3 regions of the Kitasatospora sp. NPDC088548 genome follow, and region 3 is predicted to be linked to each of the others. Evidence: riboswitches for the same ligand, from Rfam matches in the RefSeq annotation. Region 3 holds a riboswitch; each other region holds the start of a gene.
What was found. A riboswitch is a leader RNA that binds a small molecule or an ion and turns the genes downstream of it on or off. The one in region 3 is predicted to bind cobalamin.
Positions count from the first base shown of each region.

Region 1: it holds a riboswitch for cobalamin, as region 3 does, so the genes downstream of both, ACIP82_RS16735 (cobalamin biosynthesis protein) here and ACIP82_RS20785 (hypothetical protein) in region 3, are expected to answer to the same signal.
Region 2: it holds a riboswitch for cobalamin, as region 3 does, so the genes downstream of both, ACIP82_RS21420 (ribonucleoside-diphosphate reductase subunit alpha) here and ACIP82_RS20785 (hypothetical protein) in region 3, are expected to answer to the same signal.

Region 1 covers NZ_JBIVMI010000011.1:152,539-162,533, forward strand. Annotated here, with positions in the region: gene ACIP82_RS16730 (cobyric acid synthase) at 1-693, opposite strand, end outside; gene ACIP82_RS16735 (cobalamin biosynthesis protein) at 690-1,679, opposite strand; cobalamin riboswitch at 1,778-1,942, opposite strand; gene ACIP82_RS16740 (alpha/beta hydrolase family protein) at 2,223-3,338, shown strand; gene ACIP82_RS16745 (hypothetical protein) at 3,769-5,043, shown strand; gene ACIP82_RS16750 (CDP-alcohol phosphatidyltransferase family protein) at 5,150-6,028, opposite strand; gene ACIP82_RS16755 (phosphatidylserine decarboxylase) at 6,015-6,707, opposite strand; gene ACIP82_RS16760 (acyl-CoA dehydrogenase family protein) at 7,205-8,407, opposite strand; gene ACIP82_RS16765 (MaoC family dehydratase) at 8,563-9,066, opposite strand; gene ACIP82_RS16770 (HpcH/HpaI aldolase/citrate lyase family protein) at 9,085-9,995, opposite strand, start outside.
Region 2 covers NZ_JBIVMI010000016.1:122,857-132,851, reverse strand. Annotated here, with positions in the region: gene ACIP82_RS21435 (glycosyltransferase family 2 protein) at 1-930, shown strand, start outside; gene ACIP82_RS21430 (glycoside hydrolase family 26 protein) at 936-2,045, shown strand; gene ACIP82_RS21425 (glycosyltransferase family 39 protein) at 2,042-3,742, shown strand; cobalamin riboswitch at 3,815-3,946, shown strand; gene ACIP82_RS21420 (ribonucleoside-diphosphate reductase subunit alpha) at 4,134-6,539, shown strand; gene ACIP82_RS21415 (ribonucleotide-diphosphate reductase subunit beta) at 6,539-7,555, shown strand; gene ACIP82_RS21410 (DUF397 domain-containing protein) at 7,618-7,842, opposite strand; gene ACIP82_RS21405 (helix-turn-helix transcriptional regulator) at 7,845-8,702, opposite strand; gene ACIP82_RS21400 (ATP-binding protein) at 8,933-9,364, shown strand; gene ACIP82_RS21395 (hypothetical protein) at 9,361-9,633, shown strand; gene ACIP82_RS21390 (hypothetical protein) at 9,886-9,995, shown strand, end outside.
Region 3 covers NZ_JBIVMI010000015.1:186,490-196,484, forward strand. Annotated here, with positions in the region: gene metF (methylenetetrahydrofolate reductase [NAD(P)H]) at 1-621, opposite strand, end outside; gene folP (dihydropteroate synthase) at 806-1,699, shown strand; gene ACIP82_RS20780 (adenosylcobinamide amidohydrolase) at 1,897-2,685, shown strand; gene ACIP82_RS20785 (hypothetical protein) at 2,686-4,101, opposite strand; cobalamin riboswitch at 4,212-4,336, opposite strand; cobalamin riboswitch at 4,389-4,528, shown strand; gene ACIP82_RS20790 (prenyltransferase/squalene oxidase repeat-containing protein) at 4,631-7,507, shown strand; gene ACIP82_RS20795 (hypothetical protein) at 7,504-8,610, shown strand; gene ACIP82_RS20800 (energy-coupling factor transporter transmembrane component T) at 8,621-9,850, shown strand; gene ACIP82_RS20805 (ABC transporter ATP-binding protein) at 9,847-9,995, shown strand, end outside.

The DNA of each region.
Region 1 (9,995 bases), on a different contig from region 3:
CCAGAGCCCGGGCAGCATCGGCAGGGTGCCGAGCACCGGGCGGCCGGTCAGCCGGTCCAGCATCTCCAGCCCGGGCGCCAGCAGCCGGGCGTCGCCCCGGAACTTGTTGACGAACCAGCCCGTCACATGGCGCTGGTCCTCGGCGGACAGCAGCGCCAGCGTCCCGTACATGGCGGCGAACACCCCGCCGCGGTCGATGTCCCCGACCACCACCACCGGCAGCCCGGCGGCGGTGGCCAGACCCATGTTGGCGATGTCCCGGTCGCGCAGATTGATCTCGGCGGGCGACCCGGCCCCCTCGCAGACCACCACGTCGTAGCGGCTGCGCAGGTCCGCCAGGCACTCCAGGGCCCGCTCCAGCAGCACCGGCTTGCGCTCGCGGTAGTCCAGCGCGCCCACCTCGGCGACCGGGCGGCCGAGCAGCACGACCTGGCTGCGGCCGTCCGCGCCCGGCTTGAGCAGCACCGGGTTCATCGCCGCCTCGGGCTCCACCCGGGCCGCCTGCGCCTGCATCGCCTGGGCGCGGCCGATCTCGGCGCCGCCGGCGGTGACGAAGGAGTTCAGCGACATGTTCTGCGCCTTGAACGGCGCCACCCGGACACCCTGCCGGGCCAGCCAGCGGCAGATGCCCGCGGTGACCACGGTCTTGCCGGCGTCCGAGGTCGTCCCGGCGACCAGCAGTGCGTTGCTCATGCGCTCCTCCTCTTCTTCCGTCCCAGGACGGTCCGGCTTCCTGTGGCGGCCCGGACCGCCGCGTGCCCGGCGACGGCCGTGCCCAGGGCCAGCAGGCCCACCCGGCGGGAGAGCCGGCAGGCCCGCTCGATGTCCTCCACCGTCACCGGCCGCAGCTCGCCGCCCAGCACCGGCCGGTGCTCCACCCGCTCCCCGTACGCGAGGGTGCCGCCCAGCCGCACGCCGACCGCGCCCGCGAACGCGGACTCGGCCTGGCCCGCGTTGGGGCTCGGGTGCGCGGAGCCGTCCCGGCGCCAGATCCGCCAGGCCGTCCGGGGTTCGGGCGCGGCGGCCACGGTGAGCAGCGCGGTCAGCCGGGCGCCCGGCCAGCCCGCCACGTCGTCCAGCCGGGCCGAGGCCCAGCCGAACCGGGCGTAGCGCGGCGAGCGGTGGCCGACCATCGCGTCCAGCGTGTTGACGGCGCGGAACGCCAGTAGCCCGGGCGTGCCCGCGAGCGCGCCCCAGACCAGGGCGTTCACCACGGCGTCGGCGGTGTTCTCGGCGACCGACTCGACCACCGCGCGGGCGATCTGCTGTTCGTCCAGCGCGCTCGGGTCGCGCCCGCACAGATGCGGCAGCCGTTCCCGGGCCGCCGTCAGATCGCCCGCGGCGAGCGAGCGGCCGATGGTCCTGGCCTCCCGGGTGAGCGAGGTGCCGCCGAGCACCGTCCAGGTCGCGGCGGCGGTCAGCGCGGCGCGGCCGAGCGGCCGCCGGCCCAGGGCGCGTTCGGCGGCCACCGCCCCGGCCGCGACGGTGCCCACGCAGAGCGCGGTGTAGGCGGTGCCGGCGGCGCGGTCGTCGCGCCAGAGCGTCTTCTCCAGCCGGCCCGCCGCGCTGCCGAAGGCGGCCACCGGGTGGCCGCGCCGGGGATCGGCGAAGCGGGCGTCGGCGAGATGTCCCGCGACGGCGCCCAGCGCGAAGGCGGCCGCGCGGGTCAGCGGGCGCACGGCGAAGGGCGGCAGAGGGGGCGGGCGGTCGGGGCAGCCTGCATCGCGTGCGTGTCCTCACTCAGGGTCCGCGCCCTGGATCGACGTACCGGCGGCGAGAGTCTCCTGGCTTCCGGGTCCGACACACCCCCGGAGCCTCCAGCGGCTTCTGACGGCCCGCCGATGGGCCCCTCCTGCCTGTTGGCGGGCAAGGAGGGAATTGATCCGAGCGTGCTCCCCGGTGACAGTGGCGGGACCGCGCCGGACTCGCACCGGCTTCCTCTGCATGCCTCCGTTTGGCTGAAGGATCCCATCACGCGGCCGAACCGGGAGTCAACCAAGGTCACGGAGGGGTTGGTCACACGGCCCGCCCGCGCGCCGCCTCCGCGGGTCGGTGTCGCGGGGGTGCGGAGAGGGCGCGATCGCCCGGCCGCAGGTGGAGGCCGCGGCCCCCGCTGTCCCGTCCGGCGTGACACCCGGTCGGCCCATGCCCGGTGGCCCCGGTCCGGTCCCGCGAGTGGACTGGTGGGTGCCCAGTCCGCGATCAACAGAGCGGGGAGCGATATGCGTTGGGGAACCGCGGCCGCCGTGGCGGCCGCCGCCGTCGGCACCGGGGCCGCCGTACTGCTGGCCGGGCGCAGGGCCGTCCAGCGGATGCTCCACCCGGCGGCCGTTTCCCGGCCGCAGGCGGGCCCCGTCACGGTGCGGAGCCTGGCCGTCGGGCGGGCCACCTTCACCCGCAGCCCGGAGAGCACCCGCCCCGGCCGCTGGGCCGTCGAGTGGGACGAGGGCGGCCACGCGGTGGTCGACGAGATCCTGCACGCCGACGAACAGGGCGTCACCCGCCGACTGGTCCGCGCCGACCGGGGCGCCCTGACGCCCGGCACCGAGGTCCGCTTCACCCCCCGGGTCCACCTCGGCGACCCGACCGGCGCGCTCGGCCTGCCCTACGCCGAGACCGCCGCCGAGGGCGAGCTGGGCGCCCTGCCCGCCTGGCGGCTCGACGGCAAACGCGGCACCTGGGTGATCCTGGTGCACGGCCCGGGCGCCGACCGGCAGCAGACGCTCCCGGTGCTGCCCGTGCTGCACCGTCTCGGTCTGCCCGCCCTCGCCGTCACCTACCGGGGAGACCGGGGCGCGCCGGCCGCGCCGGACGGCCTCGACGACTTCGGCGAGACCGAGTGGCGGGACGTCGAGGCGGCAGTGCGGCTGGCCCTGGACAGCGGCGCCGGCCGGGTCGTGCTGCACGGCTGGTCGCTCGGCGCCACGATGGTGCTGCAGACCGCCGCCCGGTCCGCCTGGACCTCGGCGATCAGCGGCCTGGTACTGGACTCCCCGGTGCTCGACCGGCCGGTCTTCGCCCGCCGGGGCGCCACCCGGGCCGGGTTCGGCCGTACGGCCGCCGGGCCGGGCGCGCTCGCCGCCGAGGGCCGGACCGGGGTGGACCTGGCCGACTTCGCGCGGCTCGCCGAGGGCACCGACCTGCGGGTGCCCACCATGGTGCTGCACAGCCCCGACGACCCGGTGGCGCCCTGGCGGGCCGCCGCCCGGCTCGCCGACCGCCGCTTCGACCTGGTCAGCCTCCAGGCCTTCCCCGGCGCCGACCACGCCGCCCTCTGGAACGCCGACCCCGACCGCTATGAAGAGCTGTTGCGCCGCTGGCTCACGCCGTTGCTCTGACGACGGCTCCGGCCGGCCGTCCGGCAGCTCCCTCCGGCCCGGCCGGCCGACCGCTCTGACCTGGCGTGTTCGCGTCATGCAGATCCGGCCAGGCGGTTTGGCCTCTGTTGCCCGATCTTGTCGACCCGCCGCGACCGCCCTTCCGGAGTCCGTGGCCAACCGGATGTGACAGAAGGCCGGTACAAGGGGAAGACTGCTCGACGTGACGTCTCGGAACCCGCGCGACCGTGATGCCCCGCTCCCGCCGACGATCGGTACCGGTGCGACGGTGACCCGTCTCCCCGGAACGGCCCACCGCCCCGCCGGCATCAGGCCGGGCGCTCCCGGCGTACCCCGCCGACGAGGCCCCGCACCCGCTCCCGGCCGAGGCCGGGTCCCCGTACCGGAGGGCTTCCCGGCCCCCGCCGAGCTCGCTCCGCTGGCCCGTCGGATGCTCGTCGACGCCGTCCGGATCGCCCGCTGGGCCGGCGAACTCTCCGAGGTCGACAAGCGCGGCGAACTGCTCCCCGAGGACGCCCGCGCCGCCGGCCGGGCACTCGCCATGACGGTGGGCGCCGCGGCCCGGGCCTGGGGCCAGGCCCTGCTGGTCGGCCTGGTCGAGGCCAGGGACGGCGGCGCCGCCCCCGGCTGGCGCCTGCACGCCTGGGAGCACGACGACGAGGCCGTGGTCCGCGGCTGGTCGGCGCTGTTCGACGCCTGGACGCTGCTCGCCCCCGTCCCGCCCGCCGCGCTGCGCGGCGTCTTCGCGGTGCTCGCCGGGCAGGCCGTCGACCAGGCGCCGCAGCTGCTCTCCTTCCTGCACCTGGTGGCCGGCCCGGTCGCCGACAGCGAACTGCTGGAGCTGCTGCGCCGGGGCCTGGACGAGCGCCGGGTCGGCGGTGGCGCCGGTGCGCTGGGCCTCTCGCCCATCCCGCACGCCGCCTCCGCCGTGTCCGCCGTCCGCGGCACCTGCCGCGAGCCGCAGATCGACACCCCGGCCGCGCCGTCCGACGTCGCCGCCGTCCTGGACTGGATGCTGGACGGCCTGGCCGCCGTCGGCGCCGTGGTCCGCCGGGACGAGGCCGCCGAACTCTCGCCGCTCGGGCACTGGGCGGTGCGGGCCAAGCTGGAGGAGATCTGCACCGTCGCGCAGACCGCCGCCGGCCACATCGAGCAGAGCGCCTTCGAACTGCTCAACGCCTGCGCCGACTACTCGCCGGGCCCGGCCCGGGCCGAGTTCCGCGCCTGGGTCGCCGCCCGTCCGGCCGACCGGGCCGTGGCCGAGCTGCTGGACGCCGCCCAGGGCGACGACGCGCTGGTCCGCGGCCTGGCCTTCGAGGCGCTCCGGGTGGCCGGCAGCACCGCCGAACAGGCCGTCCGCGCCGCGGTGGACGAGCCGGTGCTGCGCCCGTACGCGCTGCTCTGGCTGGCCGAGCAGTCGGACGAGGGGGTCTCCCCGGCCGATGTGCTGGGCGCGGAGGACGCCGCCTGGCTCTGGGTGGACACCGCCGCCGCCGTACTCGACCACGGGGAGACGGATCTGCTGGTCGGCCATGTCGAGGGCGCCTCGGCGGGTGACCCGGTCCGGCTGTTCGCCCGCGCCAGGCAGTCCGGGCACCCCCGGGCCGCCTCGGTGCTGACCGCCGTCTCCGGTGTCCACCCGGACCCGGGCGTGGCCCGCGCGGCCCGCCGTTCGGCGTTCAGCGTCCACCGCGGCGGGGCGTAACCCGGCCGGCGGTCCCCAGGCTCCAGGGCTCAGGGCCCAGGACATGACGGAGGGCCCGGATCCAGTGGATCCGGGCCCTCCGTCATGCGGTCGCGCGTGCGGCCGGTCAGCCGATCCGGGACTCCGCGCGGCGGGCGCGGACGTCGCCGACCTTCTGGCCCACCTTGCGGCGGATGACCAGCAGCGGAGCCATCGCGGCCAGCGTGATCTGGGCGAAGGCGCCGATGTGCAGCAGCATGTCGCCGCCGGGCAGGCCGGTCGCCCAGGCCGCCAGGCAGCCGATCGAGACCACGATCCAGCAGAGCGTGGCGGTGGCCAGCAGCCCCTGCGGCTTCGGGTACTCGATGCGGCTCATCATCAGGTACGCGGTGCCCGCGATGGCCAGCAGGCCGGGCAGGAACGGCGGGTCCAGCAGCACGATGGCGATCACCGTCATGGCGCCCATCGGGCAGGGCATGCCCTGGAACACCCCCGGGCGCATCTTCACGGCCGAGAAGCGGGCCAGCCGCAGCACCACCGACAGCAGGACCGTCAGTGCGATCAGGGCGGAGAGCCGGCTGTCGGAGCCCGGCGAGACCATGCCCCAGACCGCGACGAAGTAGGCCGGCGCGATGCCGAAGCTGATCAGGTCGGCCAGGTTGTCGAGTTCGGCCCCGAGGGCGGAGGAGCGCAGCTTGCGCGCCACCAGCCCGTCGAAGAGGTCGCACATCGAGCCGATCAGCAGCAGCGTCACCGCGGTGGCGGCGCTGTGCCGGTCCGGAGCGACGTCCGGGTTGGTGATGTGCGGGACCAGGACCCCGGTGGTGATCGAGTAGATCGCCAGGAAGCCGCAGACGGCGTTCCCCAGGGTCAGGAAGTCGGCGGTGGACAGGTGCTGCGGAGAACGCGGAGCACGCAGCTCGCGGTCGCGCGCCCAGCGGCGGCGGCGCAGAACCGTCTCCTCGTCGTCCAGGCCGACGATCGTCTCAGGATCAGTCACGGTCAAGGCGCGTCACCCCGGCTGTGGTCTTCTGGCCGACCTCGACGCCGACCTCGACGCCGGCCGGCAGGTAGGTGTCGACCCGGGACCCGAACCGGATCAGACCGATCCGATCGCCCTGCTCGACCTTGGTTCCGGCCTCGACGTACGGCACGATCCGGCGGGCCACGGCCCCCGCGATCTGCACCATCTCGATGTCGCCGAGCTCGGTGTCGAAGTGCCAGACGACCCGCTCGTTCTGGTCGCTGTCCTTGTTGAACGCGGGCACGAAGCCGCCCGCCACGTGCTCGACCGACGTGACCGTGCCCGGCAGCGGCGCGCGGTTCACGTGGACGTTGAGCGGGCTCATGAAGATCGCGACCCGGGTGCGGCCGTCCGGCCAGGCGTCGATGCTCTGCACCACGCCGTCGGCGGGGGAGATCACTCTGCCCGTGCCGATCTCACGCTCGGGGTCGCGGAAGAACCACAGCATGCCCGCGCCGAGCGCGCAGGCGGGTACCGCCGCCAGGGCCCACTTGCCGCTGCGCCGGGTGAGCGCGGTGGTCACGGCGGCCGTGGCGAGGGTGGGGACGAACCAGGGGGTGGCTCCGCGCGCGATGGTCACGCGGGGTCGCCGACCGGCCGTCGGAGCGGCGAGGGCATCGCCTTCCGGGACGGAGGTGTGAGGGGACGGGCTGATGGGCATCGAAGACCTTTGTCGCGGGGGATCATGGCCGCTGGACGGGGGCCACCGCGGGGATCGAGTAATAAAGGGACGGCTGCTGTCCCGGTGGATGCTATCGGGAGCACACGGTGGGTGGGCAACCCGCCTGCTCGTTCATGTGTCCTGTGCGCGGCGTTCGCGCGCCTTCTGTGTGTACGACCGTAGCTCGCCCCGGTCCGGTTCCCAAGGGTCCTGACGAGGCCGGTGACTCTTGTCTCAACGGGCGTCCCGGAGGAACCGGGGACCGCCAAGGGCGTGTCGCGGACGCGCGGAAGCGGCCGCCGGGCGTGTGACAGCAGTTGTACGCCCTGCGGCCGCTTCCGGAAGGCCGTGCCGGACTCCCGGCGGACCAGGCCGGGGTTCCTGGTGGCACGGCGCGGTGCCGGGACGGGCCCGCACGCCCGTCGACCGGCCGTCACCGGGTCGGTTGAGTCGCCTGCCCGGGGAGACCCCCGCTCGGCGCGTCCCCCGCCCGGGGGTCACTCCGCGATGCGGTACTCCTCCAGCAGCCGGCGTCCGATGATCATCTTCTGGATCTCCGCAGTACCTTCACCGATGAGCAGCATCGGGGCCTCCCGGTAGAGGCGCTCGATCTCGTACTCCTTGGAGAAACCGTAGCCGCCGTGGATGCGGAAGGCGTCCTCGACGACCTCCTTGCAGTACTCGGAGGCGAGGTACTTGGCCATCCCCGCCTCCAGGTCGTTGCGCTCGCCGCCGTCCTTCTTCCGGGCGGCCATCACCATCATCTGGTGGGCGGCCTCCACCTTGGTGGCCATCTCGGCGAGCTTGAACTGGATCGCCTGGTGCTCGGCGATCTTCTTGCCGAAGGTGGAGCGCTGCTGGGCGTAGGAGACGCCCAGCTCGAAGGCGCGGCGGGCGACGCCGCAGCCGCGGGCGGCCACGTTGACCCGGCCGACCTCGACGCCGTCCATCATCTGGTAGAAGCCCCGGCCCGGGACGCCGCCGAGGACGCGGTCGGCCGGGACGCGGACGTCCTGCAGCACCAGCTCGGTGGTGTCGACGCCCTTGTATCCCATCTTCTCGATCTTCCCGGGCACGGTCAGGCCGGGGACGGACGGGTTCGGGCCGAAGCCCGCCGTCTTCTCGATCAGGAAGGTGGTCATGTTCTTGTACGGGGTGCTGCCGCCCTCGTCGGTCTTGCAGAGCACCGCGACCAGGGTGGAGGTGCCGCCGTTGGTGAGCCACATCTTCTGGCCGTTGAGGACGTAGCAGTCGCCGTCCCGGACCCCCTTGGTGGAGATCGCGGAAACGTCGGAGCCGAGGCCCGGTTCGGACATCGAGAAGGCGCCGCGGATCTCGCCGGCCGCCATTTTCGGCAGAAAGTAGTCCTTCTGCTCCTGGGTGCCGTGCGCGTTGATCATGTGCGCGACGATGAAGTGGGTGTTGACGATTCCGGATACCGACATCCAGCCGCGGGCGATCTCCTCCACCACCAGGGCGTAGGTCAGCAGCGACTCCCCGAGGCCGCCGTACTCCTCGGGGATGGTGAGGCCGAAGAGGCCGAGCTGCCTCATCCCCTCGACGATGGCGGTCGGGTACTCGTCCCGGTGCTCCAGCTCGGTCGCGACCGGAATGATCTCCTTGTCGACGAAATCCCGCACGGTGGCGAGGATGTCCCGCTGGATCTCGGTGAGGCCGTTGGTCTGTGCGAGGCGTCCCATCGTGCGGCTCCTGTGGAGAAGAGGAAGAGGGTGGGGGTGAGGGCGGAAGAGCGGGGGGGGGGATTGCCGGGGGCCCCGCCGGCGTGGCTGCGGCAGCAGGGCCCCCGTACCGGGGTGGGGTTCGGCCGATGACGGCGGCCTACCCGTCCGGGGTCCTAGGGCTGCGGGGTGGGGCGCCCGGGCTGTTCGCCCCCGCGCTCCTTGGTGTAGGTCTCGGTCGGCACCATCACCTTGCGGCGGAAGACGCAGACGACGGTGCCGTCCTGCTTGTAGCCCTTGGTCTCGACGTGGACGATGCCCCGGTCGCCCTTGGACTTGGACGGCCACTTGTCGAGCACGGTCGTCTCGCCGTAGACGGTGTCGCCGTGGAAGGTCGGCGCGATGTGCCGCAGCGACTCGACCTCCAGGTTGGCGATGGCCTTCCCTGAGACGTCCGGGACGGACATGCCGAGCAGCAGGGAGTAGACGTAGTTGCCCACCACGACGTTCTTGCCGAAGTCCGTCGTCTTCTCGGCGTAGTTGGTGTCCAGGTGGAGCGGGTGGTGGTTCATGGTGAGCAGACAGAAGAGGTGGTCGTCGTACTCGGTGACCGTCTTGCCGGGCCAGTGCTTGTAGACCGCGCCGACCTCGAACTCCTCGTAGGTGCGTCCGAACTGCATGATCAGGGCTCCTGGGGGTCAGGCCTGCGGGGGCTCGAACGTGGAGGTGCGCTTGAGACCGGCGGCGCGGCCCTTGCCGGCGATGACCAGTGCCATCTTCCGGCTGGCCTCGTCGATCATCTCGTCGCCGAGCATCGCGGAGCCCTTGGCGCCGCCCTCCTCGGAGGTGCACCAGTCGTAGGCGTCGAGGATCAGCTCGGCGTGGTCGTAGTCCTCCTGCGCGGGCGAGAAGATCTCGTTCGCGGCGGCGACCTGGTCGGGGTGGAGTACCCACTTGCCGTCGAAGCCGAGCGCGGCGGCGCGGCCGGCCACCTCGCGGTAGCCCTCCTGGTTGCGGATCTGGAGGTAGGGGCCGTCGATTGCCTGGAGGTCGTTGGCCCGGGCGGCCATCAGGATGCGCATCAGGATGTAGTGGTAGGCGTCGGCCGGGTAGCCGGCCGGCTGCTCGCCGACCACCAGGGACTTCATGTTGATCGAGGCCATGAAGTCGGCCGGGCCGAAGATGATCGTCTCCAGCCGGGGCGAGGCCGTGGCGATGGCGTCGACGTTGATCAGGCCCTTGGCGTTCTCGATCTGCGCCTCGATGCCGATCCGGCCGACCTCGAAGCCCATGGTCTTCTCGATCTGGGTGAGCAGCAGATCGAGGGCCCTGACCTGCTCGGCGTCCTGGACCTTCGGCAGCATGATGCAGTCGAGGTTCGGGCCGGCGCCCTCGACGACGGTGATCACGTCGCGGTACGTCCAGTGGGTGGTCCAGTCGTTCACGCGGACGACGCGGGTCTTGCCGCCCCAGTCGCCGTTGTTCAGCGCGTCGACGATGGAGTGCCGGGCGCTCTCCTTGACCAGCGGGGCGCAGGCGTCCTCGAGGTCGAGGAAGACCTGGTCGGCGGGCAGGCCCTGGGCCTTCTCCAGGAAGCGCGGGTTGCTGC
Region 2 (9,995 bases), on a different contig from region 3:
CCCTACATGGCGGCCAACCCCCGCCTCGGCATCATCCAGTCGCCTCAGTTCTTCCGCATCCTGGACACCCAGAACTGGATCGAGCGCGGCGCGGGCGCCGTCCAGGAGCTGTTCTACCGGACCGTCCAGGTCTCCCGGCAGCGCAACAACGGCGCGATCTGCGTCGGCAGTTGCGCCGTCTACCGGCGGGCCGCCCTGGAGGAGAACGGCGGCACCACGCTGATCGGGCACTCCGAGGACGTGCACACCGGCTTCGACCTGCGCCGGCTCGGCTGGGACCTGCAGTACATTCCGATCGCCCTGGCGGCCGGGGTCTGCCCGGACAACGTCGGCGGCTTCTTCAACCAGCAGTACCGCTGGTGCACCGGGTCGATGAGCCTGCTGGGCAGCCGCAAGTTCTGGGAGACCAAGCTGCGGCCGGTCACCCGGGCCTGCTACCTGTCCGGGTTCTTCTACTACATCCACACCGCGCTGTTCACCCTCGTCTCCCCGCTCATCCCGATCGTGCTGCTGCTGGCCAGACCCGACCTGATCCGCTGGCAGAACACCATGCTGGTGCTGCCCGGCCTGCTCTACGCGACCGTCGTCTTCCCGCTCTGGCACCGCAACCCCTACCGGCTGGAGGCCTGGGCCGCCCGCATGATGTACGGCTGGGCGCACGTCTTCGCCATCTGGGACATCGTGCGCCGCAACCGGATGGCCTGGCAGCCGACCGGCTCCAGCGGGGCCAAGAAGAACAAGACCCGGCGGTTCTGGATCGGCATGACCGTCTGGAGCGGCGGGACGGCCGTGCTCTGGGTCGGCATCGGCATATGGCGGATGCTCACGATGGGCCCGCTCAACTTCACCCTCGTCCTCGCGTCCGGTCTCTTCTACGCGACCATCGTGGGCCGGGTCCTCGTCCAACCGCGCCCCACGGAAGCTGTGTGATCGCCATGTCCGCCCACCCCCGACGGGCCGGCCGGTACCGTCGGCTGACGCTCCCACTGCTGACGGCCGCACTGCTGCTCGTCACCGCCTGCGGCCCCGAGGACCCGGGCTTCGCGATGCAGGACACCGAGGACCTCGCCCAGCCCGCGCCGGCCGCCGCCGCCACCCCCGCCGCCGCCACCCCCGGCGCCGCCACCCCGAACGCGTCGGGCGCCCCGAGCGCGCCGGCGAAGCCGAAGGCCGTCCCGGTCGGCGTCCCGTACGACGTCACCCCGCTGCTCAAGCCGGCCGGCAAGTACCTGGGCGCCGCGCTGCCCGACGTGCCCGGCTCGATGGACGCGCTGGCCCCCTACACCGCCGCGATCGGCAAACAGCCGAACGTCCTGGAGTACTACGCCCACTGGCGGGGCGGCTTCGACACCGCGGGAGTCCGCCGGATCTACGAGGCCGGGGCCCTGCCCTACATGGCGTGGGAGCCGCTCGACCACTCGCTGGCGGGGATCGCGGCCGGCGAGACCGACGACTACGTCCGGGGCGTGGCCAAGGCCGTGGCCAGGCTCGACCTGCCCATCGCCGTCAGCATCGCGCACGAGATGAACGGCGACTGGTACCCGTGGGGGCGGCAGGCCGCCAGCCCTGAGGACTTCGTCGCGGCCTGGCGCCACGTCCACGACATCTTCGACCGGGCCGGCGCGACCAATGTCATCTGGGTCTGGAGCCCGAACATCACCGACCCCGCGCCCAACACCCGGCTGGCGCCGTACTACCCCGGCGACACCTACGTCGACTGGGCCGGCATGACCGGCTACTTCACCCGCACCGGCCCGAAGACCTTCGACACCCTGTACGGGCCCACCATGGCCGAGATCCGCACCTTCAGCAAGAAGCCCTTCTTCATCAGCGAGACCGCCTCGGAGCAGGGCAAACGCCAGCGCGCGGACATAGACCAGCTCTTCTCCGGCCTCGAAGCGCACGACGACGTCATCGGCTTCGTCTGGTTCAACATCGTCAAGCGGGCGGACTGGCGCGTCGAGGCCGTCCCGGACACCCTCGCCGCCTTCAGGCAACGCGTGGCCGACCCCCGCTACGGCTTCGACATCAGGAACCCACGATGAGCGCGGCCTCCGAGCCACCCCTGACCCCGGACAGCCCCGTCCCTGCCCCCGGCGGCACCGCGACGCGCGCCGGGAGCAGCCGCCCCCGGCCGGACGCGGACACCCTGCCCCGGCCCGCCGCCGAGCGGGGCACCGCCGCCCCCGAGGACGACAACCAGGCCGTCGAGCTGGCGCCGTACACCATCCCGCAGGTCCCCGCGATCGGCTGGGACCCGGCCCCCAGCCCCCGGCGCCGCTGGATAGCCCGCGGTCTGCTGCTCGCCGTGCTGATCGTCCAGGCCGCGCTCTCGCTGCGCCTGCTGGCCGCCGCGCACCCCGACGAGGCCGCGACCATGGTGGCCGGCCGCCAGCAGCTCGCCCACCTGCTGCACGGCACCGCCGTCACCTCCGACCTGGTCGGCCGGACACCCGGCTCGCCCTGGCTGTACCCGCCGCTGGCCGGCGCCGCCGCCAACGCCAACGGCATCTTCGGCGCCCGGGTACTCAGTCTCTGCTTCGCCCTGCTGACCACCGTGCTGCTGTACTCGCTGACCCGCCGGCTCTTCAACGAGCGGGTGGCCATCTGCTCCATCGCCGCCTACGCGGTGGTGCAGTCGACCGTCGTCGTCGGCTTCTACGCCGCCCCCGAGGCGCCGGCCGTTCTTCTGGTCGCCCTCGCGGCCTGGATCACGGTGTTCACCGCCCGCCGCCCGGTGGCCCTGGTCCTGCTCGCCGCACCGGCCGCCGCCCTCGCCTGCGCGGTCGCGTACGCCTCGACGCTCGCCATGCCCGCCCTGGCCGCCCTCGCGCTGGCCACCGCCTGGCCGCACCGGCGGCTCGGCCCGGCCGCCCTGCGCGCGCTGCTGCTCGCCGCCGGCACGGCCGGCGCGCTGCTCCCCTTCGGCGTACTCGGCACGATCGCGGGATGGTCCCCGGCCCGCGGCCAGGCCGGCCGCACGGTCGGCGGGATCCTCCTGGACACCGTCCAGTGGGGCGGCCTGTTCACCGTCCTGGCGGTGGCCGGCACGATCGCCTACGTCCGCCGCGAGCAGATGCACGAGTCCCCGGAGAACGGCGGCGTCACCACCACCCGGGCCCAGCGCGCGCTGCTGGGCACCGCGCTGACCGCCACCGCGCTGCTGGTCCCGGCGATCCACCTGGCGCTGGGCTCCTCCGGGGCGATGTTCCGCCACCTCGGCTTCGGGATGCTGCTCGCCGCCCCGCTGGCCGGGGTCGGCCTCACCCGGCTGGTCGGCGCGCACTTCCGCCACCCGCAGCTGGGCATCCTGGTGTGGGTCGCCCTGCTCGCGCTGGGCCTCGAACAGTCCGCGCTGCGCTACCAGAACGGGCCAGACTCCGGGCGGCTGCTCGCCGTCCTGCGGGTGCACGCCGAACCACAGGGCCGCTACCTCACCGAGGTCGACGGACTCGCCGAGTACTACCTGGGCACCGTCAGTACACCTGAGCAGTGGGTCTCGGCGCGCAACGGGACCGACTACCGGGACGCCGCCGGGGTGCAGCACCACGGCGACGACGGCAGCGCGGCCGCCATCCGGGACGGCTGGTTCACCATGGTCGTCCTCGACAGCACCGCGCCGGCTGCCACGGACCGCGCCCTGGCGGCCGCTCTGGCCGCCGGCGGACAGTACCGGCTGATCGCCCAGTTCACCTCGCCGACGGGCGACTCCAGCACCTACAAGGTCTACCTGAAGCACTGACGCCCCGCCGAGCCTGTCCGGGCTCGCGACACGACGGCCACAACATATGGTGCCGCCACAGTCGACCGCCACTAGATGTATGCTCACTCCTGCTGTCGACGCAGGGGAACCCGGTGCGAGTCCGGGACTGCCCCGCAGCGGTGTGCGGGCCTCTGGAAGCAGGGCCCGCGAGTCCGAGTACCTGCCGGCGGCGTGCCACCGGCCTCCCCGCAGAGGCCCCGAAGCACTGCACCACGTCCGGGCCTCGCGGGCGGGCCGGGGATGACACTGTCGCGCGACGCCACCGGGCGTTCGCGCCGTGCTCCCCTGCCCCGAACGGTCCGGCACCCCGATGCACCGACGCCGATCGCCGCCAGGAGAGAGCGCCTTGACCACCGCTGCCTCAGCCACCCTGCCCGCCCAGGGTTCCAGCTTCGCCCCCGTCGACCCGACGGTCTCCGACCCCGGCGGTGCGCTGCTCCGGCTGCTGACCGACCGCAGCGCCGATCTCCCCCAGGTGGACCCCGGCCATGTCGCCGCCGCCGCGCTGCGCGGCCGCCACGCCGGCTCGGACTTCGCCGAGCTGCGCGGGCTGGCCGTGGACGCCGCCGCGTCGATGATCGCCGAGGACCCGCAGTACTCGAAGCTGGCCGCGCGCCTGCTCGCGCTGGAGATCGTCGACGAGGCGGTCAGCCAGGGCTCGGTCTCCTTCTCCGCCTCGGTCGCGGTCGGCCACGCCGAGGGCCTGATCGGCGACACCACCGCCGCCTTCGTCGCCAAGCACGCCGCGACCCTGGACGCGCTCGTCGACCCGCGGGGCGACGACCGCTTCGAGTACTTCGGCCTGCGCACCGTGCAGTCCCGCTACCTGCTGCGCCACCCGATCACCCGCAAGGTGGTCGAGACCCCGCAGCACTTCCTGCTCCGCGTCGCCAGCGGCCTGGCGGTCGGCGACAACGAGCAGTCGGTGCGCGAGGTGGCCGAGCTGTACGGCCTGATGAGCCGGCTGGAGTACCTGACCTCCTCCCCGACCCTGTTCAACTCCGGCACCCGGCACCCGCAGATGTCGAGCTGCTACCTGCTCGACTCCCCGCTGGACAACCTGGACTCGATCTACTCCCGGTACGCCCAGATCGCCCGTCTCTCCAAGCACGCCGGCGGCATCGGCCTGTCCTACTCGCGGATCCGCTCGCGCGGCAGCCTGATCCGGGGCACCAACGGCAAGTCCAACGGCATCGTCCCGTTCCTGCGCACCCTCGACTCCTCGGTCGCCGCCGTCAACCAGGGCGGCCGCCGCAAGGGCGCGGCCTGCGTCTACCTGGAGACCTGGCACGCGGACATCGAGGAGTTCCTGGAGCTGCGCGACAACACCGGTGAGGAGGCGCGCCGCACGCACAACCTCAACCTGGCGCACTGGATCCCGGACGAGTTCATGCGCCGGGTCAACGCCAACGCCGACTGGTCGCTGTTCTCCCCCGCCGACGTGCCCGAGCTGGTCGACCTCTGGGGTGCCGAGTTCGACGAGGCGTACCTGAAGGCCGAGCAGTCCGGCAAGGCCGTCCGCACCATCCCCGCGCAGACCCTGTACGCCCGGATGATGCGCACCCTGGCGCAGACCGGCAACGGCTGGATGACCTTCAAGGACGCCTCCAACCGCGCCGCCAACCAGACCGCGCTGCCCGGCCGCACGGTGCACAGCTCCAACCTCTGCACCGAGATCCTGGAGGTCACGGACGACTCCGAGACCGCCGTCTGCAACCTCGGCTCGGTCAACCTCGGCGCCCACGTCGCCGCCGGCGCCACCGCCGACGACCTGCTGAACGCGCTGGACTGGGACCGCCTGGACGCCACCGTCCGCACCGCCGTCACCTTCCTCGACCGCGTGGTGGACATCAACTTCTACCCGACCCCCGAGGCCGGTGCCTCCAACTCCCGCTGGCGCCCGGTGGGCCTCGGCGTGATGGGCCTGCAGGACGTCTTCTTCCAGCTGCGGATCGACTTCGACTCCGCCGAGGCGAAGCGGCTCTCCACCCTCATCGCCGAGCGCATCATGCTCACCGCGTACGAGCGCTCCAGCGAGCTGGCCGAGCAGCTGGGCCGCCACGAGGCGTACGGCGAGACCCGGGCCGCCCGCGGCGAGCTGCACATCGACCACTTCCCGAGCGCCGCTCCGGAGTGGGCCGACCGCTGGGCCGCCCTGCGGACCAGGCTCGCCGAGACCGGCCTGCGCAACTCGCTGCTGCTGGCCATCGCGCCGACCGCGACCATCGCCTCGATCGCCGGCGTCTACGAGTGCATCGAGCCGCAGGTCTCCAACCTGTTCAAGCGCGAGACCCTCTCCGGCGAGTTCCTCCAGGTCAACCCGTACCTGGTGCGCGAGCTGAAGGAGCTCGGCGTCTGGGACCAGCAGACCCGGGACGCGCTGCGCGACGCCAACGGCTCCGTCCAGGACCTCAACTGGCTGCCCGCCGAGGTCCGCTCGCTCTACCGCACGGCCTGGGAGCTGCCCCAGCGCGCGCTGATCGACCTGGCCGCCGCCCGGATGCCGTACATCGACCAGAGCCAGTCGCTGAACCTCTTCATGGCCGCGCCCACCATCGGCAAGCTCAGCTCGATGTACGCGTACGCCTGGAAGGTCGGTCTGAAGACCACCTACTACCTGCGCTCGCGCCCGGCGACCCGGATCGCCCAGGCCGCCTCGGGCGCCGCCCGCGCCGCCGCCCCCGTCCCGGTGGCGTCCCCGACCCTCACGCCGGAGGAGGAGGCCGCCCTGGCCTGCTCCCTGGAGAACCCCGAGTCCTGCGAGGCCTGCCAGTAATGTCCGACGATCGCCAGAAGATGCTGCTCGACCCCGGCTTCGAGCTGACCCTGCGCCCGATGCGCTACCCGTCGTTCTACGACCGGTACCGCGACGCGATCAAGAACACCTGGACCGTCGAGGAGGTGGACCTGCACTCCGACGTCGCCGACCTGGCCAAGCTGAGCGAGGGCGAGCGCCACCTGATCGGCCGGCTGGTGGCGTTCTTCGCCACCGGTGACTCGATCGTCTCCAACAACGTGGTGCTGAGCCTCTACAAGCACATCAACTCGCCCGAGGCCCGGCTCTACCTGTCCCGGCAGCTGTTCGAGGAGGCCGTGCACGTCCAGTTCTATCTGACGCTGCTCGACACCTACCTGCCCGACCCCGAGGACCGCGCGGCGGCCTTCGACGCGGTGGAGAACATCCCCTCCATCCGCCAGAAGGCGCAGTTCTGCTTCAAGTACATGAACGCGGTCGACCACATCGACTCGCTGCAGACGAAGGAGGACAGGCGGGCGTTCCTGCTCAACCTGATCTGCTTCGCGGCGTGTGTGGAGGGGCTGTTCTTCTACGGTGCGTTCGCGTACGTGTACTGGTTCCGGTCGCGTGGTCTGCTGCACGGCCTGGCCACCGGTACGAACTGGGTGTTCCGCGACGAGTCCATGCACATGGACTTCGCGATGTCGGTCGTGGACACCGTTCGCGAGGAGGAGCCCGACCTCTTCGACGACGAGATGGCCAAGCAGGTGACGGAGATGCTGGAGGAGGCCGTCGAGGCCGAGCTCCAGTTCGCCCAGGACCTGTGCGGCGACGGCCTGGCCGGCATGAACACCGAGTCGATGCGGCAGTACCTGGAGGCCGTGGCGGACCAGCGCCTCGCGCGGCTCGGTCTGCCGATCCGGTACGGGTCGACCAACCCGTTCGGCTTCATGGAGCTCCAGAACGTGCAGGAGCTGACCAACTTCTTCGAGCGCCGGGTGTCGGCGTACCAGGTGGCGGTCGAGGGCTCGGTCGCCTTCGACGACGACTTCTAAAGAAGAAGACGAAACGACGCTGCCCCGCACGGCCTGTGGCCGTGCGGGGCAGCGCTGTTGGTTCAGAGGGACGGAAACTCCCCGCCCTTGACCCCGGCGAGGAACGACGACCATGCGTCGGCCGCGAACAGCAGCGCGGGCCCGTCCGGGTCCTTGGAGTCACGTACGGGCACAGCGCCGATCAGACCACTGGCCACCTCGATGCAATCGCTCTGTGCGCCGGAGTAGGAGGACTTGCACCACTCAAGTCCGGCAGCGGAAACAGACGGCAGGAACATACTCACCATTTCTAGACCTTGTCCTTTGCACGCTCGATGAGTGCGACCGATTCGGTGCGCGGCAGCGACTCCGCCAGAGCACGGCGAAACAGGTTGGTGTACTTGAACACTTCCTCCGGCTCCTCGATGTAGAGCGTGCTGAGGAGGCTGTCGACGTACACCACATCCGTCTCTGTCGCCTCGGGGAAGCTCAGGATGGCAACAGGGCCGAAGAGTGCAGCGTGAACGTCAGATTCCTCCGGCAGGACCTGGACGTTGATGTTCGGCTGTTCGGCACTCGCCATCAGGAAGTCGAGTTGCTCCCGCATGACCGACCGGCCACCAATCCGATGCTTCAGCACGGATTCCGAGAGAACGACCCACATGCGAAGTGGCGCCTCCCGCGTCAGCACTGCCCGCCGTTCCTGACGAACCTTCGTGAGCCGCTCGACCTGCTCCGCGGTCGCATCCTCTATCTGGGCACGGACCACCGCACGCGTGTAGTCCTCCGTCTGCAGCAGTCCCGGCACCAGGAACGTCTGGATGCTGTACATGTCCGACGCGTCGGATTCCAGCGCGATGTAGTCGGCATAGAGCGGCGACAGCGTGTCCGAGTAGCGGTCCCACCATCCGCGCAGACGACCTTCGCGCGACAGTGCCTCCAGCCTGCTGCGGGTCGCCGACTCCACCACCCCGTACAGGTCGAGCAGCAGCCGAAGATCCACCAACCGAATCCCTGACTGCGCGGCCTCGATTCGACTGATCTTGCTCTCGGCGCAGGCAAGCTGCCGAGCCGACTGGGCAATCGTCAGATCCGCTTCCGCCCGCAGCTCCTTGAGCGTTCGAGCCAGCCGTCGCTGCCGAACTGTCGGATTCCGGTTCACGGGCACCGTCGCGACCTCCCCACTTCTGTGATCTGCCAGTCTGCCCTCCCCTGCCACCCGACAACAATCTTTGACCGGTTCCAAAGTGGGGACTTGCACTTTGGAATCCCCCAGGAGCATGCTACTCAACGTAGCTCACCATTCGACACAGCGTGATGATTGTGGGCTCATCACCCGGGCATCCCCATGCCTTCTTCAGTCGTCTTCACCCCTCACCCCTCAGAGGTGGCGCCGCCATGCCTGAAACCGTCTCCCCCGCCCCCACCGAACACGCCTGCTGGCTCCCCCGGCACCGAAAGTCCGCCGGCGCGGCCCGCCAGGAGCTGCACCACTTCCTCGCCCACCACCAGGGCGTCGAATACCTGCTCTACACCGGCGAGTTGCTGCTTTCCGAGCTGGTCGCCAACGCCGTGCAGCACGCCCGTACGCCCCAGGGCCGCCTGATCCAGATCCGTTTCGGACTCTCCGAAAACCTCCTGCGCATCGAAGTCCACGACGCCGACAGCGAGAAGCCCGCGCTCCGAACCACCTCCACCTCCGACGAATCCGGCCGAGGGCTGTTCCTCGTCAAGGAGTTGGCCGCCCAGTGGGGCTGCTGCCCGCGTGCGGGCGGCATCGGCAAGTTCATCTGGTGCCACATCTCCGCCCCCGCCGAGGCCGCCGCGTGAACGCCGTGCGGGCCGAGATCACCGGCATCATGCTCCCGACCGTCTTCCCGAGCCTCGACCACGCGCTCCCCGTCCTCTGGGAGCACGTCCGAACGCGCCCGATCCGCGCGGCCCACCGCGACTTCATCCGCCTCTGCATCGGCCCCGGCGGCGGCGACGGTGTCGCCCGCTGCCTCACCCGCGGCGGCCTCTGGAGCATGACCCTCTGCATCGGCGAGCTCACCGACTGGACCGCCCACCCGATCACCATCACCACCCACCAGCCCTGAACTCCCCCGCCCCGCCCGCGCGCGGGGCCTGCACCTTGCTTCGACGCCGCACCACCACGGCCGAGCCACAGCCATCCGTTCCGGCGGACCCTTGCCCCCCGCAAGGGTCCGCCACAGAAGCGGCACCGTCGTAGCTGAACTTTTGAGTGCCTGTTCGAAGTTGAGCTGGTTTCCAGTATCGGAAACGCGAACCTCTTGCCTGCGCCCGGCTCAACTCGGGAGCATCGTCGGGAGACCGAGCGAGGAGACAACGTGGAGCTGACACGGCTTGTGGGTTCCTGCGACGAGGGCGAGTGCCCGACGCTCTACCTGACGGACCGAGGCACCCTCGCCGTCCAGGGCGAGCATCTGACCGAGCACGA
Region 3 (9,995 bases):
CGCCCGGTCGCGGAACCGGAGATGGCCGTCCACGTCGAAGAACATCTGGGTGATCGCGTAGTCGGCCCCGGCCCGGCACTTCTCCACGAAATGCCGGATATCGCTGTCGCGGTCGTGCGAGCGGGGGTGCGTCTCGGGGAACGCCGCGACGCCGACACAGAACTCGCCGGACTCCTTGATCAGCTCGACCAGCTCCGTCGCGTACGTCACGCCCTCGGGGTGGCGCACCCAGTCGCCCAGCGGGTCGCCGGGCGGATCGCCCCGGAGGGCGAGGATGTTGCGAACGCCCTGGTCAGCGTAGTGGCCGAGGATGTTGCGCAGCTCGGCGACGCTGTGGTTCACCGCGGTCAAATGGGCGACCGGGGTCAGCGTGGTCTCCTGGGCGATCCGCCCGGTGATGCCGACGGTGCGTCCGCGCGTCGATCCACCCGCGCCGTAGGTCACGGAGACGAAGGTGGGTGACAGTGCCTCCAGCCTGCGGATCGCATTCCACAGACCGGCCTCCGCCCGCGCACTGCGGGGAGGCATGAACTCGAACGAGTAGGAGCATTCCCCGGCCGCCAGGAGCTCGCGGATCGGGACTGCCCGGTCGGTCCTCGTACTGGGGGTTCCGAGAGTCATGCGGGATATTGTCGACCGGTGCCGGGAATTCCCATGCGGGTGTCCACCTAGTGATACGCGGGCCCGCCGGGACGCCCGTTCCGGAGGGAGCTCCCGGGCTTCGGACCGGCTGTTCGGGAGTGCGGTGCGGAATTTGTGCGAGGGTGCTGCGGACAGTGGGTTCCGGGCACGGCACAATGACCTCATGGACGCGTACGAGTACTCGCTCACCGGTGTGGAGAACTGGGGTCGCTGCGGGGTGATGGGCATCGTCAATGTCACCCCGGATTCCTTTTCCGACGGTGGTCTGTGGCTGGATCCCGGCAAGGCGGTCGCCCACGGCCTGGAACTGGCCGCCGGGGGAGCCGACGTGGTGGACGTCGGTGGTGAGTCGACCCGTCCCGGGGCGGCCAGGGTGCCCCTGGAGGAGGAACTGCGCCGCGTGCTGCCCGTCGTCCGGGAGCTGGCGGCGCGGGGAGTGACCGTCAGCGTGGACACGATGCGGGCCGCTGTGGCCGAGGCGGCGGTGGAGGCCGGCGCGCGGATCATCAACGATGTCAGCGGGGGTCGCGCGGACGCCCTGATGGTGTCCGTCGCGGCGAGGACGGGGGTTCCCTTCGTGGTGATGCACTGGCGCGGGCACTCCGCCGCGATGGACGGCCTGGCCGATTACGAGGACGTGGTCGACGAGGTGGTCGGTGAGGTGGCGCGGCAGCTGGACGCCATGGTGTCGGCCGGAGCGGACCCCGCCCAGCTGATCGTCGATCCCGGGCTCGGCTTTGCGAAGGGACGGGAGGACGACTGGGCGCTGCTCGCCCGCCTGGACGCCTGGGCCCGGCTCGGCCGTCCCGTCCTGGTGGCGGCCTCGCGCAAGCGCTTCCTCGGGACGCTGCTCGCCGACCCGTCGACCGGCGAGCCCCGGCCCGCCCGGGAGCGCGACGCCGCTACGGCAGCCGTCTCGGCCCTCGCCGCCGCGAAGGGTGCCTGGGCGGTTCGGGTCCATGACGTGTCGGCGAGTGCGGACGCGGTCCGCGTCGAGGCGGCGTTGCGCCGGGCGCTCGCCGGCATGCCCGTCCGGGCCGGTGCGCCGACCCGGTGACGAGCCGCCCGGGCCCGGTGCACGCGGGCCCGGCGCCGCCGCGCACCCGGGCGGTCGGTACTCTTGTCGCCCGGTTTCCGGTCGGCCGGACGGCTCGCGCTGCCCGCCCGCGTGACGCCGCCGGCGGCTCCGGCCCAGCCAGGCCCGGCTCACTCTCACCCGAACTCACCCGAACTCACCCGAAGGCGGCCCGTTCCATGGCGTTCCCGCAGCAGAAGGCGGCCTTCACCGAACCGGTCGGCCGGACCGGCGGGGCGGTGGAGGTCGAGCGGTCCTGCCGGTTCGAGGACGGTGAGTGCCGGCACCTTCTGCTGTGGCGGGCCGGTCCAGGCTGGCGGATGCTCAGCAGCGCGGTGCTCGGGGGCGGCCTCGGCGAGCGGGAGTGGGTGGTCAACGCACAGGTCAGGCCCGGGTGCGGCCGGATGGACCCGGACCGCCACCTCGCCGGGCTGGCCACCGGGCTGGGGCTGAGCGGCCCCGGCGCCGGGCTGATGACCGCCGCGCGGGTGGACGACTTCACCTGGGCCTGCGACGGCGGGGTCACCGCGGTGGTGACGACGGGGATCGGGGTGCCGGCCTGGGCGGCCGCCCCCGACCCGGCCGCGGAGGCCGGGGCCGGATTCCCGGGCACGATCAACATCCTGGTGGTGGTGCCCGCCGCGGTGTCGGACGCCGGTCTGGTCAACCTGCTGGCGACGGCGACCGAGGCGAAGGTCCAGGCGCTGGTGGAGGCCGGGTACGACTGTTCCGGGACGCCGTCGGACGCGGTGTGCGTGGCGGTCCGCCGAGCCGGTCCGGGCCAGGTGCCCGAGCCGTTCGGCGGCCCGCGCTCCCGGTGGGGCGCCCGGGCCGCCCGCGCCGTCCACGAGGCCGTCACGCTGGGCGCCGAGCGGGACCGCACAGGCCGGGCACGGGGGGCCGTGCCCGGCCATGCGCGGTCGACTCCGGAGTGCGCCAGGACCTTTGTGCTGTCCGGCGCGCGGTGATCAGCTGCCGAAGCGCAGCGAGACGGTGTCGCCGACGCTGATCACGGTGCTGCGGGCGGCGCCGGTGGCGGCGGCGCCGTCGATGCTCACCTTCCAGCTGGAAGTCCCGCTGTTGGCGGTGCCGTTGACGGCGGTGACGGTGCCGCTGCCGGAGGACGGCGTGACGGCGGTGACGCAGCCGCCCGGGGTCGCCGCCCCGGCGGCGTCGAGGACGGCGCCGAGCGTCGTGGTGGTGCCGGTCGGGGTGACGGTGACCGCGCAGACCCTGGGCGAGCCGGTGCCGTCGTCGACGACCAGGGCGAGCCGGGCGGCGGTGCCGGCGGTGAAGGAACCGGTGGTGGCCCAGGTCGGCTCCCCGGCGGTGGTCGGGGTGGGCGGGGTGGCGGTGAAGCCCGCCCCGGCGACCGCACGCAGCCCGTCGACGGAGGCGTAGGGGGAGGGGGCGGTGTCGGTGGGCAGGTACTTGAAGCCGCCACCGGGCTTGAACTGCTGGGAGATCAGGAAGTCGACCGGGGTCTTGCCGGTGCCGCTGGTGAAGTCGGCGCCCTGGGGGTTGATGCCGCAGGCGTTGAGACCGGAGACGGCCCAGCCGTTGGAGTCGGTGTTGGCGCCGAACATCGAGTTGAAGGCGCCGGAGGCGACGAGCTTGCCCTTGAGGAAGTTCTTGGCGGCGACGATCGCGGGGTCGGTGCCGGGCACGCCGCTGCTGCACAGCGAGGCCATGGCGGCGCCGGTCATGTCGATGTCACTGGCCTGGGCGAGTGCGGCCGGATCGCCGGCGGCCTTGCCGAAGTTCCAGCCCCCGTCGTTGTGCTGGTTGGCGCGGACCGCCGTGACCGAGGCGTCGAGCAGGGCCTGCGGCACCCGCTGGGCGCCGCTCTGCGTCCTGGCGCCGCCGAGGGCGAGCAGGCCGAACACGGTGCCGTTGAAGTTGGCGGACGGGCCGTAGTAACCGGGCTCGGCGGTCTGCCAGTAGGCGGCGACGTCCGCGATGAGGTTGCGGCCGGGGCCGACGCGCGCGGGGTCGATCCCGGCGGCGTAGGCGTTGAGGACGCCCCGCTCGTAGTCGGTGACGACGGGCGCGGCGCTCGGCCAGGTGGTGGCGGCGAGCTGGTTGCGGTACACCAGGCGGGCGTTCCTGGTGGCGTCGCCGCCCGGGGCCACGTCCGCCGCGGCGGTGCCGGCGGCCGCCAGCGCGCTGAACGCCCACTCGTCGGAGAGGCCCCCGCCGGTGACGTAGCTGCCGTCGGCGGCCTGGAGGGACTTCAGATAGGTGACGCCGGTGCTCTTCGAGGTGGCTGTCTGGGCCGGGGTGGCGGTCGCGTGGGCGGGGACGGCGGAGAGCAGCAGGGCGCCGGCCGTTATCGGGACGGCCACCGCGGAGGAGACGCGCGAGGAGGAGAGGAGGGACGACACGGGGCGGGCTCCTTGGAGTGACGGGCGCCGACCCGGCTCCGGGCCCCGGGGCTCCCTCGGGAGTTCGGCGGCCGGAGCGGCCGCCGCCCGGATCGCGTGGGCAGGCTTTCGCCGGTGGTACGTGGCCGGGCGGGCATTCGGGCTCGGGACGGCGGAACCGCCCCATACCGTTGCGCGTCAGCCCTGGAATCGCACCAGGTTCCCCCGCTCGGCCACCGGGGACGCTACCGCACGGTGCTGCCACCGGCGAGGTGTCCAAGACGACATGACGACTCATTGACGGCCGACGCGGGAGCGTGGTCTGATGAACCGTTTTTCATCCTCGGCAGTAGGGGAAGCCGGTCCAACTCCGGCGCTGACCCGCAACCGTAGATCCGCCCCTCCGGGCGGATGAGCCGGACTGCCTGCGCCGAGGGCCTGTTCAGAAGCACTTGCGTCGTCGAGGACTACGACGCGGTCGGGACGGTCCCCATGCCGGGGAGCCGTCGGCTGCGCCGTGACACCCCGTCGACCGATCAGGGAGTCGCCGGTGAGGGTCAACAGCACGCGCACACGTCACAGAGCCCGGGGTCTGACGTCCCTGCTGGCCACCGGCGCCGTCGCTGCCGCCGCGGGCGGTACGGTCCTGCTCGGCCACCCCGGTACCGCGGCCGCCGACCCGATCGAGGAGTGCACCGCCACCACCGGCGCGATCGTCGCCGTCGACTTCGGCCACTGGGGCGGCGGGGTCGTCCGCGGCTGCGACGCCCACCCCACCACCGGGATGAACCTGCTGCACAACGCCGGCTTCACCACCACCGGCACCGAGCACGACGGCCCGGCGTTCATCTGCCGGCTCGGCAACGGCACCTTCAACAGCGGCACCCAGTACCCGACAGCCGCCGAGGAGCCCTGCGTCAACACCCCGCAGGCCACCGCGTACTGGTCGTACTGGATCGCCGAACCCGGTCGGCAGACCTGGTCCTACAGCCAGTTCGGCGCCGCCACCCAGAAGCCGAAGCCCGGCGAGGTCGAGGCCTGGGTGTACGGCGGCACCGACATCGGCGGCACCAGCGGGGCACCCTCCTTCACCCCGGACTCCGTCCGCGCCGAGAACGGCGCCGGTCCGTCCCCCTCGGCCTCCATCTCCCCCTCGGCGTCCCCGAGCCCGACCGGCCCGTCGCCCGCCGCGGGCGACCCCGTCGCGGCGGCCGCCTGGCTGGCCGGCCGGCTCGTCGACGGCGACCACATGGAGAACTGGGCCTTCGAGGGCCCCGACCTCCCCCGGACGTCCCTCACCGCGATCGCCCTCGCCGCCGCCGGGACGGAGGACCCGGCCCTGCGCAAGGTCCTCGCCTACCTCGCCGCCCACACCGACGCGTTCCTCCTCCCGGACGGGCCGTCCGCCAAGCCCGACGCCAGGGCCGCCGCGCTGCTGGCCCTGGTCGCCGAGAGCACCGGCGGCAACCCCCGTGCCTTCGGCGGCCGCGACCTGATCGCCGCGCTCACCGACCACGTCTGTGCCTCGGCCGGCGAGAACGGCAAGTGCACCGCCGCCGGGGACTTCCACGGTGCGGCCTCGCCCTGGGTCCAGGCCCTGGGCGTCATCGCCCTGCAGCGGGCCGAGGTCGCTCCGCCCGCCTCGGCGCTCACCCGGTTCACGGCGCTCCAGTGCGCCGACGGCGGCATCGCCGGAGCGATGATCGTGGCGGGCGACTACTGCGAGTCCGATCCGTCCGGCACCGCTCTCGCCGTTCTCGCCCTGCGCAAGGCCGGCGGCTTCGAGCAGACGGCGAAGAAGGCCGCCGACCAACTGGCCGCGAGCCAGCAGGCCGACGGCTCCTACCTCCCCTACACCGGCGCCGCGGGCGGCGACACCGGCAGCACCGCCCGCGTGGCCCAGGCTCTCAAGGCCACCGGCCGGAGCGCCGGACAGACCGCCGCCAGGACCTGGCTCGCCGCCCGGCAGGGCCAGGACGGCGGCTTCGGCACCGACGAGTCGACCACCGAGTCCGACCCGGACGCCACCGAACAGGCCATCCTCGCCCTGACCGGCACCGACCCGACCGGCGTCCGGCACGACCCGAACGCGGCCACGACCGCGCCGCCCGGCCCGCACCCCGGGAAGACCCCCGATCTCGGCAAGGGCAGCGCCTACCTGACCGACCCGGCACGCCTGATCGACGGTCACTACTACGAGGCCTTCCCGGCCTTCGCCGACTTCGGCCTCACCATCGACGGCGCCTACGCCCTCGCCGCCACCGGCGCGGACGACGCGGCCCTGCGCAGGATCGTCGACTTCCTGGACCAGCAGGGCAAGGACGCCGGCGACCGAACCGTCAACGACTGGACGGGCATCGGCACCGAGTACGCCGGCGGCGGCTCGATCGGCAAGGAGGCGCTGCTCGCCGAGATCACCGGCCGCGACCCGCGCGCCTTCGGCGGCCACGACCTGATCGCCGCCCTCGCCACGGCGGTCTGCGCCCAGACGAACCCGGACACCGGCTGCGCGGCGCCCGGCAACTACACCTACGCCACCTCGGTCTTCTCCCAGGCGCTCGGCATCATGGCCCAGCTGCGCGCCGGGGAGACCGGGCCGGCCGCCGCGCCGGTCGCCTACCTGAAGAGCCTCCAGCACGCCGACGGCTCCTGGCCGAGCCTGATCCCCGCCACCGGGGACTCCGACGTGGACAGCACCGCCATGGCGGCCATGGCCCTCGCCCTCGCTCCCGGGGACGACGGCGCCCAGGCCGTGGACAAGGCCCTCGGCTGGCTGGCCGACAAGCAGGAGGCCGACGGCGGCTTCCCCGGCGCGGCCGGTGACTCCACCAACTCGGCCGCCCTCGCGATCCAGGGGATGACGCTGCGTCAGAGCGCCTACGCCGGCCCGATCGCCAAGGCGCTGGACTTCCTCGCCGGCCAGCAGAACAGCGACGGCGGCTTCAACGTCGCCACGAGCGGACAGCGCGGCTCGGACGTCCGGGCCTCCACCCAGGCGGTGGGCGGCGCCACCGGGATCTCCTTCGGCACCCTCCGGCGGGACCTCGGCAGCACGCCCACTCCGACCGGTTCGCCGACGGCGACGCCGAGTTCGACGCCGAGTTCGACGCCGACGGGCTCCCCGACGGAGACCGGATCCCCGGCCCCGACCGGCTCACCCACGACCGCCCCGACCGCCCCGGCCACCGCGGACACCGGGACGCCCGGTGTGTCCGGCGGGCCCGTCCCGGGCGACCCCGGATACCCGGCCCAGCCCGGCGTACCCGGAAACCGCGTGCCCGGCACGGCCGACGGCGGCAGCCTCGCCCGCACCGGGACGGACACACCGGCCCTGATGGCAGCCGCCGGGCTGCTGGTCGGCGCCGGAGCCGCAGCCGTCCTCGCCGCCCGCCGCCGCGCGGCCTCCGCACCCGGGCGCCACCGGTGATCCGGCGGACCGGCCGGCTGCTCGGGGCCGTTGCCACGACGCTCGCCCTCGCCTTCGGCGGGCTCGGGGTGGCGGCTGCCCCGGCGGTGGCGGCCCCGCTGCCGATCGAACAGTGCACCACCACCTCCGGCGTGGTGCTCGCCGTCGACTTCGGCAAGTGGGGCGGCCCGCTGCTGCGCTCCTGCGGCACCACCCCCACCACCGGCTACACCCTGCTCAACCAGGGGGGCTGGAAGACCACCGGGACGGGGCACGACGGCCCGGCGTTCATCTGCCGGATCGGTTACAGCGGCTACCAGGGCGGCAAGCAGTTCCCCACCCCGGATCAGGAGAAGTGCGTCCTCACACCGCCCGCCACGGCCTACTGGTCGTACTGGCACGCGGACCCGGGTGAGAACACCTGGTCGTACAGCCAGCTCGGCGCGATGAGCTATCGGCCGAAGCCCGGCAGCGTCGACCTGTGGATCTTCGGCGGGACCAACATCGAGGGCACCGAAGGACGTCCCGCCTTCTCGCCCGACACCGTCCGCGCGCACAACACCGCACCGGGCGGCGGAGCGGACGCCATCCCGGAGCCGCCCAGGCCGCCGGCCGGTGCCGGTTCGGCCGGCGGCGGTGGCTCCGGTAGTGGCGGCACCGCCGGCGGTGGCGGCAGCGGCGGCGGCACCGGGGGGACGTCCGGCGGTTCGGTCACCGGCGGCACCGGAGGCACCGGTGGCGGCGGCACGAAACGTCCGCCCGCCGCCGGGACCCCGGGAGGCACGGGCCGTACCGAACCGGCGATCCCGCCGGCCGGGCTGCCCGAGCAGACCACCCCCGCACCCGATCCGGCCGCGTCCGTGCCCGCGCCCGACGAGACCCCTGCCCAGGTTCCGTCCGGCACCCCGTCGGCCACCGACACCGCACCACCGCCGTCCACGGACCCGGCGACCCCGGCCCCGTCCGCCGACGCCGGCGGTCCGGCCGTGGTGAACGCCGCCCCGGTCGCCGACGCCCCGCACGACGCGGGCCCGATCGCGCCCGTGGTCGCCGGAGTCGTGCTCGTGGCCGCCCTCGGCACCGCCACCGTCATCGCCGCGCGCCGCCGCCGACGGGCCGAGTGATTCCGTGACCGTGCTCGACCGACCCGGCACCGGGTCCCCGCAGTCCGCCCCCGGGCGGGCCGCGGGGGCCGGGCGACTCCCGCGCAACCTGCACCCGCTGGCCTGGTGGGCCTGGGCCCTGGCCCTGGCCACCGCGGCCAGCCGCACCACCAATCCGCTGCTCCTGTTCCTGGTGCTCGCCGTCCTCGGCTACGTGGTCACCGCCCGTCGTACCGAGGCCCCGTGGGCCCGCGGCTTCAAGTACTACCTGTGGCTCGCCCTGACCGTGGTGGCGATCCGGGTGGTCTTCCGGTGCGTCTTCGCCACCGGCATCACCCCCCACGACCACCTGCTCTTCTCGCTCCCGCACATCCCCACCCCCGACTGGTACGCGGGCATCCGGATCGGCGGCCCGGTCTCCCTGGAGGCCACCCTCTCGGCCGCCACCGACGGCCTGCGGCTCGCCTGCCTGCTCTGCTGCATCGGCGCGGCGAACACCCTGGCCAATCCCAAACGGGCCCTGCGCGTGCTCCCCGGCGCCCTCTACGAGCTGGGCGTGGCCGTGACGGTCTCGATCAGCGTCGCCCCGCAGCTGGTGCAGAGCGTCCAACGGGTGGTTCGCGCGAGGCGGTTGCGCGCCGGGCGGAGCAAGGGCATCCGGGCTCTGCGCAGCATCGTCGTCCCGGTGCTGGAGGACGCGCTGGAACGCTCGCTGCACCTGGCCGCAGCGATGGACTCCCGGGGCTACGGCCGCTCCGGCACCGCCACCCGCGCGTCCCGCCGGGCCACCGGCGCGCTGATGCTGCTCGGCATGATCGGTCTCTGCGCGGGCGTGTACGGGCTGCTGGACGGAACCGCCCCCGCCGCGCTGGGGCTGCCGGCCCTGCTCGCGGGCTCGCTGCTGTGCGCGGCCGGCCTGGCGCTCGGCGGCCGACGGGTACGCCGCACCACCTACCGGCCGGACCCGTGGCGGTCCGCCGAGTGGGGCGTCGCCGGCTGCGGAGTGGCGGCCGCGACCCTGCTGTTCGTCACCGTGGGGTACGACGCCACCGGCCTCAACCCGTCGCTCTACCCGCTGAGCTGGCCGAGCCTGCCGGTCGTCCCCGTGCTGGCCCTGCTGCTGGCCGGTGCCGCCGGGGTCATCGCCCCGCCCCCGGGCCGCACACCCGAACCCCCGGCCGTGCCCCGGCAGCGGGCCGCCGACCGTACCACCGGGGACCGCCGTACCGGCGGCCGCACGCACACCGAGGTGACCAAGTGATCCGTTTCGACCAGGTCGGCGTGGTGTACGAGGGCGCGGCCGCACCGACACTGCGCGACGTCGACCTGCACATCCCGGAGGGCGAACTCTGCCTGGTGGTCGGGCGCACCGGCGCCGGCAAGTCCACCCTGCTCGGCGCGGTCAA